2 regions of the Metabacillus sp. GQ13 genome follow, and region 2 is predicted to be linked to the other one. Evidence: riboswitches for the same ligand, from Rfam matches in the RefSeq annotation. Region 2 holds a riboswitch; the other holds the start of a gene.

Region 1 (7,942 bases), on a different contig from region 2:
TAAGAGAATCAAACATGCGCTTACGATCAACTTGTAGATCACGAACGACAGGAAATGTACGCATCGGTTCAAGGCGAATTGGCTGAACTAGCTTATCTACTAATGCGGAACAGGATTGACGCGGCGTTCCATTAATCACCATTGAACATGCTCCACATACTTCTTCTAGACAGTTCATATCCCAGTTAATCGGTGTTGTTTGTTTCCCTTCAGTATTCACAGGATTTCTACGAATTTCCATTAACGCTGATATAACATTCATATTTGGACGATATGGTACTTCAAACTTTTCTTCATATGGCTTATCTTCTGGTGAATCTTGTCGGGTAATAATAAATTGAACTACTTTTTTCTCGCTCATTATTTATCCCCCTTACTTACTGAATAGTCACGTTTACGTGGTTTGATTAACGAAACGTCAACATCATCATAATTAAATTCTGGAGCAGTATTGTCACCCGTATGTGTAGCCATTGTTGTTTTTAAGAATTCCTCATCATTACGTTCAGGGAAATCTGGTTTATAATGTGCTCCACGACTTTCGTTACGATTATATGCACCTAGTGTAATAACACGTGATAACTGAAGCATATTTTTTAATTGACGTGTGAAAGTAGCTCCTTGATTACTCCATTTAGCTGTATCGTTAATATTAATCTTATCAAAACGTTCGATAAGCTCTTGAATCTTATCATCCGTTTTTAGAAGTCTATCATTATATCTTACAACAGTAACATTATCCGTCATCCATTCTCCCAATTCCTTATGAAGAACATATGCATTTTCTTTACCATCTAAACTCATTACATTATTCCATTTTTCTTCTTCCTGCTTAACATAACCTTCAAATAAGGATGATGAAAGATCATCCGTGTTTTTTTCTAAACCATTAATATACTTAACAGCATTTGGACCTGCAACCATCCCACCATAAACTGCTGAAAGTAATGAATTTGCACCTAAACGATTTGCACCATGCATAGAATAGTCACATTCCCCTGCTGCAAATAAGCCTGGGATATTTGTCATTTGATCGTAATCTACCCATAGGCCACCCATTGAATAGTGAACGGCTGGGAAGATTTTCATTGGTACTTTACGCGGATCATCTCCCATGAATTTTTCATAGATTTCGATAATTCCACCAAGCTTAATATCCAATTCTTTAGGATCTTTGTGAGATAAATCAAGGTATACCATGTTTTCTCCGTTAATACCTAGTTTCTGTTCCACGCAAACATCAAAGATTTCACGAGTTGCAATATCACGAGGTACTAAATTTCCATATGCCGGATATTTCTCTTCAAGGAAGTACCATGGTTTTCCATCTTTGTATGTCCAAACTCGTCCACCTTCACCACGGGCAGATTCACTCATTAGACGTAGTTTATCATCACCAGGGATTGCAGTTGGATGTATTTGAATAAATTCACCATTCGCATATGTTACACCTTGTTGATAAACGATAGATGCAGCAGAACCGGTGTTAATGATTGAGTTTGTTGATTTACCAAATATAATACCAGGTCCTCCTGATGCCATGATCACAGCATCAGCACGGAATGATTCAATTTGCATAGATGTAAGATTCTGAGCAGTAATTCCTCGACATACACGATCATCGTCGATTACAGCACCTAAGAATTCCCATCCTTCGTATTTCGTAACAAGACCAGCGACTTCATAACGTCTAACCTGTTCATCTAATGCATAAAGTAACTGTTGTCCTGTAGTCGCACCTGCAAATGCAGTACGGTGATACTGAGTGCCACCAAATCGTCTAAAATCTAGTAACCCCTCAGGAGTACGGTTAAACATTACACCTAATCGGTCAAATAAGTGAATGATAGAAGGAGCTGCGTCAGCCAACGCTTTAACTGGTGGCTGGTTTGCTAAGAAATCCCCTCCGTAAACCGTATCATCAAAATGCTCCCAAGGTGAATCACCTTCACCTTTCGTATTTACAGCCCCGTTAATTCCACCTTGTGCACAGACAGAGTGAGAACGTTTTACGGGTACTAGTGAAAATAAATCTACTTGAACGCCTGCTTCAGCGGCTTTCATCGTTGCCATTAAGCCAGCAAGACCGCCTCCAACGACGATAATCTTATTCTTACTCATTAACCCCACTCCTTTTAATAGCTATAACTGGATCTGGATTAGACGAATGCAAAAATCGCTCGAACCCCTACAATTGTAAGCGCTATAAATATAGCAAGTGTAACATATGTTGAGATAACCTGTGAGCGTGGCGAAACTGTAATTCCCCAACTTACTGCAAATGACCATAAACCATTAGCAAAATGGAACACAGTTGAAATAACCCCAACAAGATAAAATACTAACATAAAAGGACTACTCAAAATGGAAGCCATCATGTCATAGTTTACTTCTGCTCCTAGTGCTGCAGCAATTCTAGTTTCCCACACATGCCATGCAACGAAAATGAATGTAATAATTCCTGTAATACGTTGCAGGATAAATAGCCAGTTGCGAACAAAGCTATAATTACTTACATTGTTCTTTGCAGTAAATGCAATGTAAACACCGTAAATTGCATGGTATAAAAGTGGAAGGAAGATAACAAACACTTCCAAAACATACCTAAAAGGAAGCATTTCCATAAAGTGAGATGCTTGGTTAAAAGCCTCTGCCCCTCTTGTAGCAAAATGATTGACTACAAGATGCTGAACTAAAAAGAGGCCTACAGGAATGACACCTAATAATGAATGCAGTCTACGATTCACAAACTCTTTGTTTCCAGCCATTAAACTTACCCCCTAGTTTCAATAATGCGAACACATTTAACTTAAAAACTCTTAATTTTCACCCAATAATCTTTTTTGATTCAGTTAATTAAGGCTCTGGTCTAATCTTTGTTGTCTTTACTTATAAAAACCGTTTATTCTTGGTCACAGGAGTTTATATCATACTTAAAGATGTCCAAAACCAATTAAACAATGTTTTCGTCCTTTTAAAAAACAACGATCCTTGTAAAAACCGCCTATAATTAATCATCATTAAGGTCATAAATGACCAGGGTAAAATCATACTGGGAATGAACAGGCAGATTAATAGACTCTGCTAACTCGAGATAAATTGTGACAAATTTATTTTACTCCCATAAAGTAAGAGCGTCAAGAAAACGCGTTCATAAATTTTAATTTTTCGACAAATCTTTAATTCTTTCAATTTAATTTTATCAATATATCGAAATGAAGAACATAGGTATTTCATTTCAGATAGATAATCCATGATTTTGCATCTAATAAAGTAAATTCAGCGATAAATAAAACCTGATTATCCTAGATGGAAAAACATTCTAAATCCCAATATAAATATGCTGTTATAGAAAATTAAAAAGAAACTATTGTGCCAAAACTCCTGTTTAGTTAATATTACATGTTTTTCACACCTACTCTTGTTATATAATAAAACCTAGAAAGAGGGGAATACCGTGAATAAACAATCTACACTCATAACTATTGAAGAATTAAGTGATAAACAAGCTCCAGCATTCGGTTTAGAACTACTAAGAGAGGTCTTGATCCCAGATATCCTTGGGACTGATCATCCTCAAATGCTGTATTGGGCTGGAAAAAGCTTAGCACGTAAATATCCAATAACTACAATTGAGGAAATCTCAACTTTTTTTGCAACTGCAGGATGGGGAAACCTCACTTTGGTGGATACCAAAAAGAATGAATTAGAATTCGAGCTCAGTGGAGAGCTCATTTCACACAGATTTAAAAAGACAACTGATTTTAGCTTTCAATTAGAAGCTGGTTTTCTAGCAGAACAACTGCAAACAATGAACAAGTATATAACCGAAACATTTGAGCAAGTTAAAAAACGTGCTAATAGAGTCGTATTCACTGTGAAATGGGATCAAAAAGATGAAATTGAAGAATCCACATTCGGCAAGCGTAGTGGTAAGACACGATAGTATTTTTCAGGGACTCTAATAATTAGGTTAGCTCACCTAGATGCAGCAAGCTAACCTAATCATGGGACCCTATTTTTTTCACGTTATATTCTAACTGACACTTTTGAAAGGTCAAATGCTTGATGGAGTATATCAACAGCTGTTACCATATGTTCTTGTGAAATAACTGTAGATACTTTTATTTCAGAAGTGCTAACCATTTTTATTTCAATTCCTTCATTAGCCAGTACTTCAAACATTTCGGCAGCAACACCTGGGTTTGAAACCATTCCTGAACCAACAATTGAGACTTTAGATAACCCTGATTCCGATTCGATTTTTGCATAATTTAAAGTCGTTTTATGTTGCTCAAGTATGACAATTGTATCCTCAAGATCCACTGTTTTTACTGAAAATGAAATCGATGTTTTTTGATCACTAGTCGTACTTTGAATGATGATATCCACGTTTAAACCATTTTTGGCTAATGTAGAAAAAATAGTCGACAGTGTTGACAATTCATTTGGCAAACCTAGAACCGAAACTCTCGTTACTTGATCTTCGAATGCAATCCCTCTAACAACTAAATTTTGTTCCATTTTTGTTTCCTCCTCTATGATGGTGCCTCTTTCTTCTTTCATACTAGAACGTACTTCAAGTGATACATTATAATTTTTCGCAAATTCAACTGCTCGTGGGTGTAAAACACCTGCACCTAGATTTGCTAATTCAAGCATTTCATCATAAGAAATTGATTGTAATTTTCGTGCACTTTTTACAACTCTAGGGTCTGTGGTGAAAACACCTGTTACATCGGTATAAATATCACATTTATCTGCTTTAAAAGCGGCTGCAAGGGCGACTGCTGTTGTATCAGATCCCCCCCTACCTAAAGTTGTTATTTCATCTTCCTCTGACACTCCTTGAAAGCCAGCTACTACAACAATCTTTCCTTCGCTTAGTTCAGCCTTTATATGATTAGGGTCTATTTTAGTAATTCTTGCATTACCATGTCTTGCTTCTGTTTCAATTCCTGCTTGCCATCCTGTAAGAGAAGTAGCTTTATGTCCCTTTTCTTGTAAGGACATAGTCAAGAGGGAGATTGTCACTTGTTCACCTGTTGTAAGAAGCATATCCATTTCTCTTTTACTAGGTTTAGATGTGATTTGATTAGCAAGATCAACAAGCTTGTCAGTTGATTTCCCCATTGCTGATACAACTACTACTACATGGTTTCCATTTTCTTTCTCCTGAATAACACGGCTTGCTACATGCTGAATTCTTTCAACTGTAGCAACTGATGTGCCTCCGAATTTCTGAACGATAATACCCAAATTAATCTCACCCTTCTTCACATTCAATGTGTTTTTTATAATCGTAAATTATGTAAAGTCATATGCGTTGCCAGTGTATTAATAAGTCATCAAGAACTAGCAATCAGGAAGTTAGTTAACAATAAAAAACGACAAAAAAGCAATGAGACATAATACATCCCATTGCTTACTAACTACAATGAGATAGCTCTCCAAGAAACATGTCTCTTGACAGTTTTACATCTCTTAAATGTAAAACCAGCAATTAAAGCAAATGGTGCTTTAACTACTTCGGCGAACACCCCTTTCACCAATTGTCATCGGATACCTTTCTCCTCTAACTGGCTACTTTTGAAGTTCGCACCTCTACCATCATTAACAAACTAACGATCACATATGAAATTTATATTATACTAACAAACTTCTTTGAATCATGCAAGATAATTTCACCAATTGCTATTAATCCTTTAAGTGTTCCATGATAACCTTGGCTAGTTTTTCGGAAATTCCTGCTTCCTTGAATTGTTCGATACTTGCTTCTTTCATTTTCTTCAAGGAACCAAAGTGCTTAAGCAATGCCTTTTTCCGTTGGAAACCTACTCCTGGTATATGATCTAAAATCGATTGAAAAGCATTTTTCCCTCTAAGCTGTCGATGAAATGTAATCGCAAATCGGTGAACCTCATCTTGAATTCTTTGTAATAGATAGAATTCTTGACTATTTCTCTCTAGTGGAATGAATGTAGGTGGGGAACCAATCATTAATTCAGAGGTTCGATGTTTATCGTCTTTAACTAAACCAGCAACGGGTATGTCTAAACCTAATTCATTTTCAAGTACGTCTTGAGCTGCTGATAAATGCCCCTTCCCTCCATCTATTATCACTAGATCTGGAAGAGGTAAGTCGTCTTTTAATACACGGCTATAACGTCTTCTTACAACTTCTCTCATTGATTCATAATCATCGGGGCCTTGTACATCTTTGATCTTGTATTTTCGATAATGTTTCTTTGCAGGCTTGCCATCTTCAAAAACAACCATTGCTGATACCGGATCTGTTCCTTGTATATTGGAATTATCAAAGGCCTCAATAAGATGAGGAATATGAATACCTAGTTTAATGCCGAGATTTTCAACAGCTTTTATTGTTCTTTCTTCATCTCTTTCAATTAAGTAAAACTTTTCCTTTAAAGCAAGCTTAGCATTTTTATGGGCCAATAAGATTAAATCTTTCTTTTTACCGCGTTTAGGTTGTAATGTTGTTACATCCAATAGCTGCTCAACTAGATCATATTCTACACTATCCGGTAATAGTATTTCCTTTGGTATGAAGTGACTTGCCTTCGAGTAAAATTGACCAAGATACGTTAAAAATTCTTGCTCAGGACTATCATAAATTGGGAATGTTGATACATCTCGTTCAATTAGCTTTCCCTGACGGATAAAAAAGACTTGAACACACATCCAGCCTTTATCATATGCGTAACCAAATACATCTCGGTCTATATGATCATTTAGTGTCATTTTTTGCTTTTCCATTGTTGCTTCAATATGAATCATTTGATCACGGTATTCCTTAGCCCGCTCAAATTCTAACTCTTCAGATGCTTTCATCATTTTTCCGGACAACTCTTCTTTTATCTGTTTATATCCCCCATTTAGAAACTTTGTTATTTCTTCTACCATTTTACGATTCGTTTCCTCTGAGACATCTTTCACACAAGGTGCTAAGCACTGTCCCATATGATAATACAGACATGATTTATCAGGTAAAGTCGAACACTTTCTCAGAGGATATAACCGATCAAGCAACTTAATTGTTTCACGAGCTGATTGAACATTAGGGTATGGTCCAAAGTATTTCGCTTTATCCTTTTTTACTTTTCTTGTAACAAGCAAACGTGGGTGCCGTTCATTGGTTATTTTTATAAATGGATATGTCTTATCATCCTTCAGCATTACGTTATATTTTGGATCATATTTTTTGATAAGGTTTAACTCTAGTATTAAAGCTTCAAGATTAGAAGACGTAACAATATATTCAAAATCAATTATTTCATTAACTAAACGTAAAGTTTTGCCGTCATGTGAACCAGTAAAATATGAACGAACGCGATTTTTTAATACTTTCGCTTTACCTACATAAATCACTGTCCCCTGGCGATCCTTCATAATATAACATCCGGGTTGATCAGGAAGAAGTGCAAGCTTTTCCTTAATGCGATCTATCATAGCAAACACTCCTATTTTTATTTGTATTAATGGCTCTTTTCTAAAAGTTCTCCTTCATTTATTTTACCACGTCTCATTTCTAGAGTCCCACTTAACCAAGCTAATGTCTAAATCTACCTCTTAACGAGTAAAAGGATCCGTCTTTCACTGAGCATTTTCAATTTATGCAAAAAAAAACACATATAATAATTTATACGTGTTCATTGTCTTTTATAATTTGAGAAGGTGTAAAAAATGAGAAATTCAAACGAAAGAATAAATTAGAAATTGGCATCTATGACAGAATCAACGCTATAATGCCAAGTTATTACTTTTTCGCACTATAAATAATGATCTTTTTATCGTATACCAGAGCATAAAAAAAGGACTGACAAAAGTCAATCCAATTTTTTTAGACATGTTTGTTTAGAACTTCAGCAAGAGCTTCTTTTGGTTGGTAACCTACAGCTTTATCAACAACTTCACCATTTTT
Region 2 (7,942 bases):
TGGAAACATAGGTTCTAAACTGACAATGAAATATCCTGCCGTTATCCTTAAAGGTGAGGGTGCTCGTGGGATGACGCTATCTATTGCGATTGCAGGAAAAGGACAGCATCAAGATGCTGGCGCTAAAATGATTCACTTGGCTCCGAATACATCTTCAACGATTGTTTCTAAATCCATCTCTAAACAAGGTGGTAAAGTAACATATCGTGGTATCGTCCATTTTGGCCGGAAAGCGGAAGGCGCAAGATCGAATATTGAATGTGATACTCTCATTATGGATAATCAATCAACATCAGATACCATTCCTTATAATGAAATTTTAAATGACAATATTTCACTTGAGCATGAAGCGAAGGTTTCTAAGGTTTCTGAAGAACAATTATTCTACCTTATGAGCCGCGGTATTTCAGAGGAAGAAGCTACTGAAATGATCGTAATGGGCTTTATCGAGCCATTTACAAAAGAACTTCCAATGGAATATGCAGTCGAGATGAACCGCCTAATCAAGTTTGAGATGGAAGGTTCTATCGGTTAATAAAATGGAGGACTGACAAATTATTTGTCAGTCCTTTTTATTTATTCGTTAGCCCCAGAAAAGTCAGTTCTTTACGAGTGGTCAATTTCTTTGCGTTCTTCGTGACCAATAAAGATCGAGTAAATATAGTGAGATTTAAGGCCAATATTTTAGTTTGATTCTTTAAAACTGAGTACAATTATTATTCCATTAAGAGAAAATCCACAAGTTCACTTCAATCGATTAAGTTACCTACATGACCTACATGCTTCCCGCGTAAACTCCCTTACACATTTAAAATATTTAGAGATTCAGTTCGATGTTCTATACCCTTATGTCGTGGTATAGTATGAATATAAAATGTATCTATAAAACAACTTGCTTCAAAGGATGATTTGATTGACAATTCAAATAGGTGTCACAGGTTGGGGAGATCATGATTCCCTTTATCCTTTAAAAATTAATCCATCAACTAAATTACAAGAATATGGAGCCCATTTTCCGACTGTAGAAATAGATTCGAGCTTTTATGCGATTCAGCCTGAGCGTAATATTCAGAAATGGATTCGAGACACACCTGAAACATTTCAATTTATTCCAAAAGCATATCAAGGTATGACAGGGCATCTCAGAGGAGAAAGTCCCTATGAGCATAAGCAGGATATGTTTAAAGCGTACAGAAACTCTGTTGAACCATTAAAAGGGGCAAATAAGCTTGCAATGATCTTATTTCAATTTCCACCTTGGTTTGATTGTAGCAAAGAAAATGTTACATACTTAAAATGGTGTCGAGAACAAATGGCTGATCTAGATGTCGCACTTGAATTTCGCAATAGATCGTGGTTTTCTCCAAAATACTATGATAAAACATTAAAGTTTATTGAATCAGAAAAATGGATTCATTGTATTGTGGACGAGCCACAGGCAGGTGACAGATCAATCCCCACTGTTCTCCATCCTACAGATTCAGATAAAACGCTAATACGCCTTCATGGTAGAAATGTCCATGGCTGGACGATGCCAGCTTCAGGAGAAAATTGGCGAGATGTACGGTATTTATATCGATATAACTTGGAAGAATTAAAACAGTGGAAAGATAATCTTCATAAACTAAAACGGGATACGGACACGATTTACATGTTATTTAATAACAATTCAGGTGGAGATGCAGCAGATAATGCAAAAATGATGATAAACCTTTTAGATATTACTTATACAGGACTATCTGAGAAACAACTCAGCCTATTCAGTGATGAAAGGGAGTTATAAGGTTTATGGAATGGATAATTTTGTTGCTTGTAGGTGTTGTTGCAGGAACGTTAGGCAGTCTAGTAGGACTTGGTGGGGGGATTGTTGTTGTTCCAATGTTACTTGCGTTAGGATCATACTTTACAGCTTTTGAAGATATGACACCCCAGGTAGCGGTAGGAACGTCCTTATTAGTTGTCATATTTACAGGTTTATCCTCGACCTTAACTTATATGAAAGTTAAAAAAGTTGATTATAAAAGTGGGCTTATTTTCTTTATAGGGAGTGGTCCAGGTGGTATTCTAGGTGCCTATGTAAACAAGTTATTTACTACAACGTCATTTTCAATAGGCTTCGGTCTCTTCATGATCCTTGTCTCTATTAGTTTAATGGTAAAGGATAAACTTCCTCAAATGAAACAGAGACCTGGTAAAAAGGTCAGTCGGACTTATATAAGTGAAGATGGAACGGAAGTATCTTATTCGTTTCATGCAGTACTAGGTGTTATGATCGCATTTGTCGTTGGCTTTATTTCAGGGTTGTTTGGTATTGGCGGAGGTGCATTGATGGTCCCAGCAATGCTGCTACTCTTTATGTTCCCGCCACATGTTGCGGTTGCAACCTCAATGTTTATTATATTCTTATCTTCATCAACAAGTTCCCTAGCTCATATAGCACTTGGAAATATTGAATGGGTATTTGCAGCTATTCTAATTCCAGGGGCTTGGTTTGGCGGAAGATTTGGTGCTACTATCAATACAAGGCTAAAAGGGAAAACAATCATAAACTTGTTGAGGTTCGTGCTTATCATTGCTGGTATAAAGTTAATATATGATGGGATTATCGGATAATAAATTTTTTTCTACAAAACCACGATTAGTTTAAAGCAATGTTTACTGTTCGCTTTAACAATAGTAAACAGAGGAGCATATCGATTATTAACCATTAAGAATCAACCTTTATATAAGGAGAGAGAAACATGAGTGAGACTATCCATCTATATCATACAAACGATTTACATAGTCATTTTGAAAACTGGCCAAAAATTGTTCATTTTCTAAATCAAAAAAAAGAATATCATAAACAGAATAATGAACAAATGCTCCTTATAGATATTGGTGATCATACTGACCGTTTCCATCCTATTACCGAAGCTTCCAAGGGAAAAGCCAATATAACATTATTAAACAAGCTTCAATATGACGCAGTGACAATCGGGAATAATGAAGGGATCACGTTTTCAAATGAAGATTTAGATAGCTTATATGCTGCAGCGGATTTTCCAGTCATCCTATCTAATTTATATACCGAGCTAGGGGAAAGACCACCATGGGTTGTACCATTTCAAATTAGGACTTTGAAAAATGGGACGAAGATTGCCTATTTAGGTGTTACTGTTTTTTATGAGAAATTTTATGAACTGTTAGGTTGGAAAATAAAAGATCCCTTTCAAAGCTTGTTAGAAACAGTAAATCAAGTAAAGGGAAAAGTCGATATCATTATTTTGCTGTCCCATCTTGGCATAAGTGATGATGAAATTATCGCAAATGAATTTCCAGAGATAGACGTCATTGTTGGCGGGCATACACATCATGTACTACAAAGTGGAAAAATGATTAATGATACATTAGTTGCGGGCGCAGGAAAGTATGGTCAGTACGTAGGTCACATATCTCTAACCATAGACAACAAAGATCAAGTCCTTGCAAAACGTTGTGCTGAACTTTTTCCAATGGACGAGCAACTAGAATCATGCAGTGATACAGAAATGTGGTTGCAGCAAACATTGGTAGAGAGTGAAGTTACATTGTCTGAAATTGTAGGTTATTTACAGAACGACCTTACTCTCGATTGGTTTAATGAATCACCCTTCCCATTATACTTAGCACAATGCCTCCGAGAGTGGTGTGATGGAGAGATAGCAATGGTTAATTCTGGGATGCTGTTAGATCCATTAAGGAAGGGGCCTGTTACGAAAAAAGACCTCCATCGAATCTGTCCACACCCAATCAATCCCTGTAAGGTGTACTTGAAAGGGGATGTATTGAAAGAGGTTATTGTTCAATCTAGGGAAGAGAGAATGGAGAATCTTCAACTTAAAGGACTTGGTTTTAGAGGTAAGGTGATGGGGAGAATGGTGTTTGATGGAGTTGAGGTTGTGATGAAGAAACTCGCTGATGGTAAACTTCATGTAACCGATGTATTCATACATGGAACCCCAATTGATTATGAGCGAGTTTATGCTGTTGCGACTGTCGATATGTTTACACTTGGTCCTTTATTCCCGCAAATTTTTCAAGCGGAAAACAAGACTTTTTATATGCCAGAGCTTCTGCGAGATTTAATAGCATGGCAATTAGCGAAAAATAGCTAATCCATTGGGGCATAAAAGAAATAACTTTCAGTATTGGATTAGCAAGTATTGAAATTATTAAATAAATCGGGGAACGTCTATTCACGAATCCTTATCTTATTCATAAAATTAGAATAAGAAGGGAGTGTAGATAGTAATGGTTAGCATGACTCCGGTTGTCATTGATGGTAATCAATTTACAGCCATCACAGTTGCTTTACCTAAGACCAATTTTATGGCAATTACCAATGAAAAGGGCTATATCATGTGCGGCGCATTAGATATCGCTTTATTAAATGAAAAGTTAAAAGATCGAGGAATCATTGCCGCTCGAGCAGTTGGTGTCAGAACACTTGATCAATTACTTGAAGCACCATTAGAATCTGTCACATATGAGGCAGAAAAGCTTGGAATAGTTGTTGGAACAAAAGGAAGAGATGCTTTGCTTAAAATGGTATGACAAGAAGATTAATGATAGTAGTAAATAATAAAAACCATAATAAAAAGTAATTCTTAAAAAAATGTGCGTACATCCCTCTTAACGAGCATAAACATAGCTTGTAAAGGAGGGATTCTTTTTGGCTAAATTTCGCGGACGCCGCCCTCGTCGTGGGCCTTTGCCTTTTCGTTATGTGTTATTACTAACGGTTGTTATTTTTATACTGCTTACGGCAACAAGCTTTTGGATTGTAAATGAGGAGATTACTCCTACCTTAATGGAAATTGCAGAGATGGAAGCAACTTCAGTAGCAACAACAATTATCCATGAGGCTGTAAAAGAAGAGTCAAATAATACATCAGATTTTAACGAATTAGTTGTTGTCGAAAAAGATAATGATGGTAATGTAAGTACACTTAAATTTAACCAGGCTGAGGTTCGATCTGAACTTGATAGGGTGACCGATAATATTACTAAAAAGTTAAACGAAATTGAGAAGAATAATTTTCATAGCAAGAATCCTAAAAAGCAAGAAATGGAACTAGATGATGGAATTGTTTATGCAATACCACTAGGTCAAATTACTGGTAATGCTATTCTTAGTGCGTTAGGTCCAGATATTCCAGTTCGTCTTTATTTAATTGGTGATGTACATACTGACATCAAAAGAACTAGAGAAGAATATGGAATTAATGCGGCTTTTCATGAAGTATCAATCGAGGTAGAGGTTACCGTCCAAGTGGTTATCCCATTTTCTATCAAACCAGCAACGATAAAAAATACCATTCCAATCATAGGAGTGACTGAACATGGAGATGTTCCTCAATATTATAATGGAAATGGAGAGTCCAACCCTGCAATTGAATTACCAAAGGATAAGTAGTTGCTACTAGACATAAATTTTGCTAAAATAGTAAATGTTGAAAATTAAATATTGACCAAACCACCTTATCTCAAGATGAGGTAGAGGAGCAGAAAACATTAGTACAATATGTGAGGATGACAACGATGACCATATTGAAAAGGGCTTTTTGCCGAAGCAAATGGATGTGTCAGACACCATTTGCTGGTAGTACTTTGAAGAAGGGTATTACTGTCATTATAGTGAAATTTTCTATAATGGAGGGCTACTGATCGGGATGGAGGATAACATAACATTATTCTAAGAAGAGAGTAGTGATAGTTATTTTCTATCATTACTCTTTTTTGTGTACACTTTTTTATGATGTGTAAAGAGTAAGCTGGTAGATAAAAGTGATTTTTTCACTACTCTATATCCTTTAAATCGACATTAGAACCTTCTAAACTACAACGAAAACAGGAGGCTTTATCATTATGTCTGGCACTATTTATTCAATTATTCCGCCACTGTTAGCTATTCTTATGGTTATCTTAACGAGAAGAGTATTACTTTCACTAGGTGTGGGGATTATTTCGGCAGCTTTGTTAGTAACGGAGTTTTCAATAGTCAATACGGGTTTAACCATTTATGAAGCGATAAAGGCAGTTTTTATCTCTGAAGGAAAGCTAAACACGTGGAATGTTTATATTTTACTCTTTTTAATCATTCTAGGTATAATTACAGCTCTTATATCCATTTCAGGGGGAAGTAAAGCCTTTGGAGAATGGGCAGAAAAGCGTGTAAAAACAAGAGTTGGTGCTCAATTCACTGCTGCATTATTAGGTGTATTAATTTTTATTGATGATTATTTTAATGCTCTTGCAGTTGGTCAAGTGAGTCGACCAATAACTGATCGTCAAAAGGTTTCTCGGGCAAAGTTAGCATACATTATTGACTCAACCTCAGCGCCTATATGTGTTGTTTCACCAATTTCTAGTTGGGGAGCTTACATCATCGCGATGCTTGCGACGATTTTGGCAACGCATGGTGTCACAGATATCACTCCACTCGGTGCTTTTATTACAATGATTCCAATGAATTATTATGTGCTAACAGCAATAGTTCTTGTCTTTGCAGTTGCATACTTTAATATAAATATTGGTAGCATGAAGGTTCATGAAGAAAGAGCAATGAAAACTGGACAGGTAGTAGATCCTAATAAGGAAGCCTTAGGTGAAGTTAATGAAGATTTACCGACAAGTGACAAAGGAACAGTAGGTAATCTAGTTTGGCCAATTATAGCGTTAATTGTTGGAACTGTTTCATCTATGCTATTAACTGGTTATCTTGCAATTGAGGATAAAGCGGATGTATCCATATTTACTATATTTGAAAACACAGATGTTTCAGCATCTCTTTTATATGGTGGTTTATTTGGTCTAGTTGTTACGATCCTATTATTCTTTGGTAAAGGAATTAAGACCAGTTATTTTCCTATCGCGATAAAAGAAGGAACAAGATCAATGTTATCTGCAATATATATCCTAATTCTAGCTTGGATAATTGTTGATTTGATTGGTCAGCTAAAAACAGGTGAGTATTTAGCTGGTTTAGTTGAACAGTCGAACTTAAATATAGCTTATCTTCCAGTTATCTTATTTTTATTGGGAGCATTTATGGCCTTTGCAACAGGGACTTCATGGGGAACATTTGGAATTATGCTGCCAATTGCAGCTGAAATAACTGCTGCAACAGATATTTCCATGTTACTACCTGCAATGGCTGCAGTACTAGCAGGATCCGTTTTAGGAGATCATTGCTCGCCAATATCAGACACCACTATTCTTTCATCCACAGGAGCAGGAAGTCATCATATCGACCATGTCATAACTCAGCTACCTTACGCATTAATTGGAGGTTTCATTGCTGCAGTTGGTTACATTGTTTTAGGTATGACAGGAAGTGGTCTAGCTGGTTTAGTCGTAGTCATCTTACTATTAGCTGGTTTAATCGTAATCTTTTCAAAAAGGGCAAAATTTGTATAAAATAATAATATGAAAAGGATATAGGCTTGTACTATATCCTTTTCATATTGAATTTTTATGGAGGTAATTAATGCTTTTTTAACAATGTGTAACGATCTATGTATAGAAATAATTACATTTTAATTAAGAGCTCATTAGAAATGTGCTTTACTGATATACTATCCTCATATAAGCATATTATTTATTATATATAAATTAATAGAATAATAAATTTAGAAGATTTTCACAGATGAATAGTGTAAATATTGGGAAACTTCAGAGGGAATTAGATCTATCTAATGAACTATTATGCTATTCACTATAATTTTAATATCATACTAAGATAACTTTTAAAAATTTTTTTTATAGACAGTGGAATAAAGTCTAGTTATAATATGTATAGATTATATTAAATAGTCAGAAAATTATCTATCTTCAAATTGTTTCCACATCTTTGGGTGCTATTTGAAAAGGGGGAAAAGGTTATGGAAAATCGTCCACAGTGGGGTACAAGGGCAGGTTT

What was found. Region 2 has a riboswitch for lysine ahead of AC6CHR_RS17325 (Na+/H+ antiporter NhaC family protein). Riboswitches for the same ligand answer to the same signal wherever they lie in the genome.
Region 1: linked by a shared signal. The riboswitch ahead of AC6CHR_RS04815 (aspartate kinase) and the one ahead of AC6CHR_RS17325 (Na+/H+ antiporter NhaC family protein) in region 2 are both predicted to bind lysine.

The regions. Positions count from the first base shown of each region.
Region 1 covers NZ_JCAXET010000003.1:183,780-191,721, forward strand. Annotated here, with positions in the region: gene sdhB (succinate dehydrogenase iron-sulfur subunit) at 1-361, opposite strand, end outside; gene sdhA (succinate dehydrogenase flavoprotein subunit) at 361-2,121, opposite strand; gene AC6CHR_RS04805 (succinate dehydrogenase cytochrome b558 subunit) at 2,160-2,768, opposite strand; gene AC6CHR_RS04810 (YslB family protein) at 3,458-3,946, shown strand; gene AC6CHR_RS04815 (aspartate kinase) at 4,030-5,259, opposite strand; lysine riboswitch at 5,436-5,615, opposite strand; gene uvrC (excinuclease ABC subunit UvrC) at 5,698-7,470, opposite strand; gene trxA (thioredoxin) at 7,862-7,942, opposite strand, start outside.
Region 2 covers NZ_JCAXET010000014.1:21,309-29,250, reverse strand. Annotated here, with positions in the region: gene sufB (Fe-S cluster assembly protein SufB) at 1-535, shown strand, start outside; gene AC6CHR_RS17350 (DUF72 domain-containing protein) at 914-1,783, shown strand; gene AC6CHR_RS17345 (sulfite exporter TauE/SafE family protein) at 1,789-2,613, shown strand; gene AC6CHR_RS17340 (bifunctional metallophosphatase/5'-nucleotidase) at 2,742-4,136, shown strand; gene AC6CHR_RS17335 (YunC family protein) at 4,273-4,575, shown strand; gene yunB (sporulation protein YunB) at 4,694-5,437, shown strand; lysine riboswitch at 5,511-5,692, shown strand; gene AC6CHR_RS17325 (Na+/H+ antiporter NhaC family protein) at 5,890-7,440, shown strand; gene AC6CHR_RS17320 (sodium-dependent transporter) at 7,905-7,942, shown strand, end outside.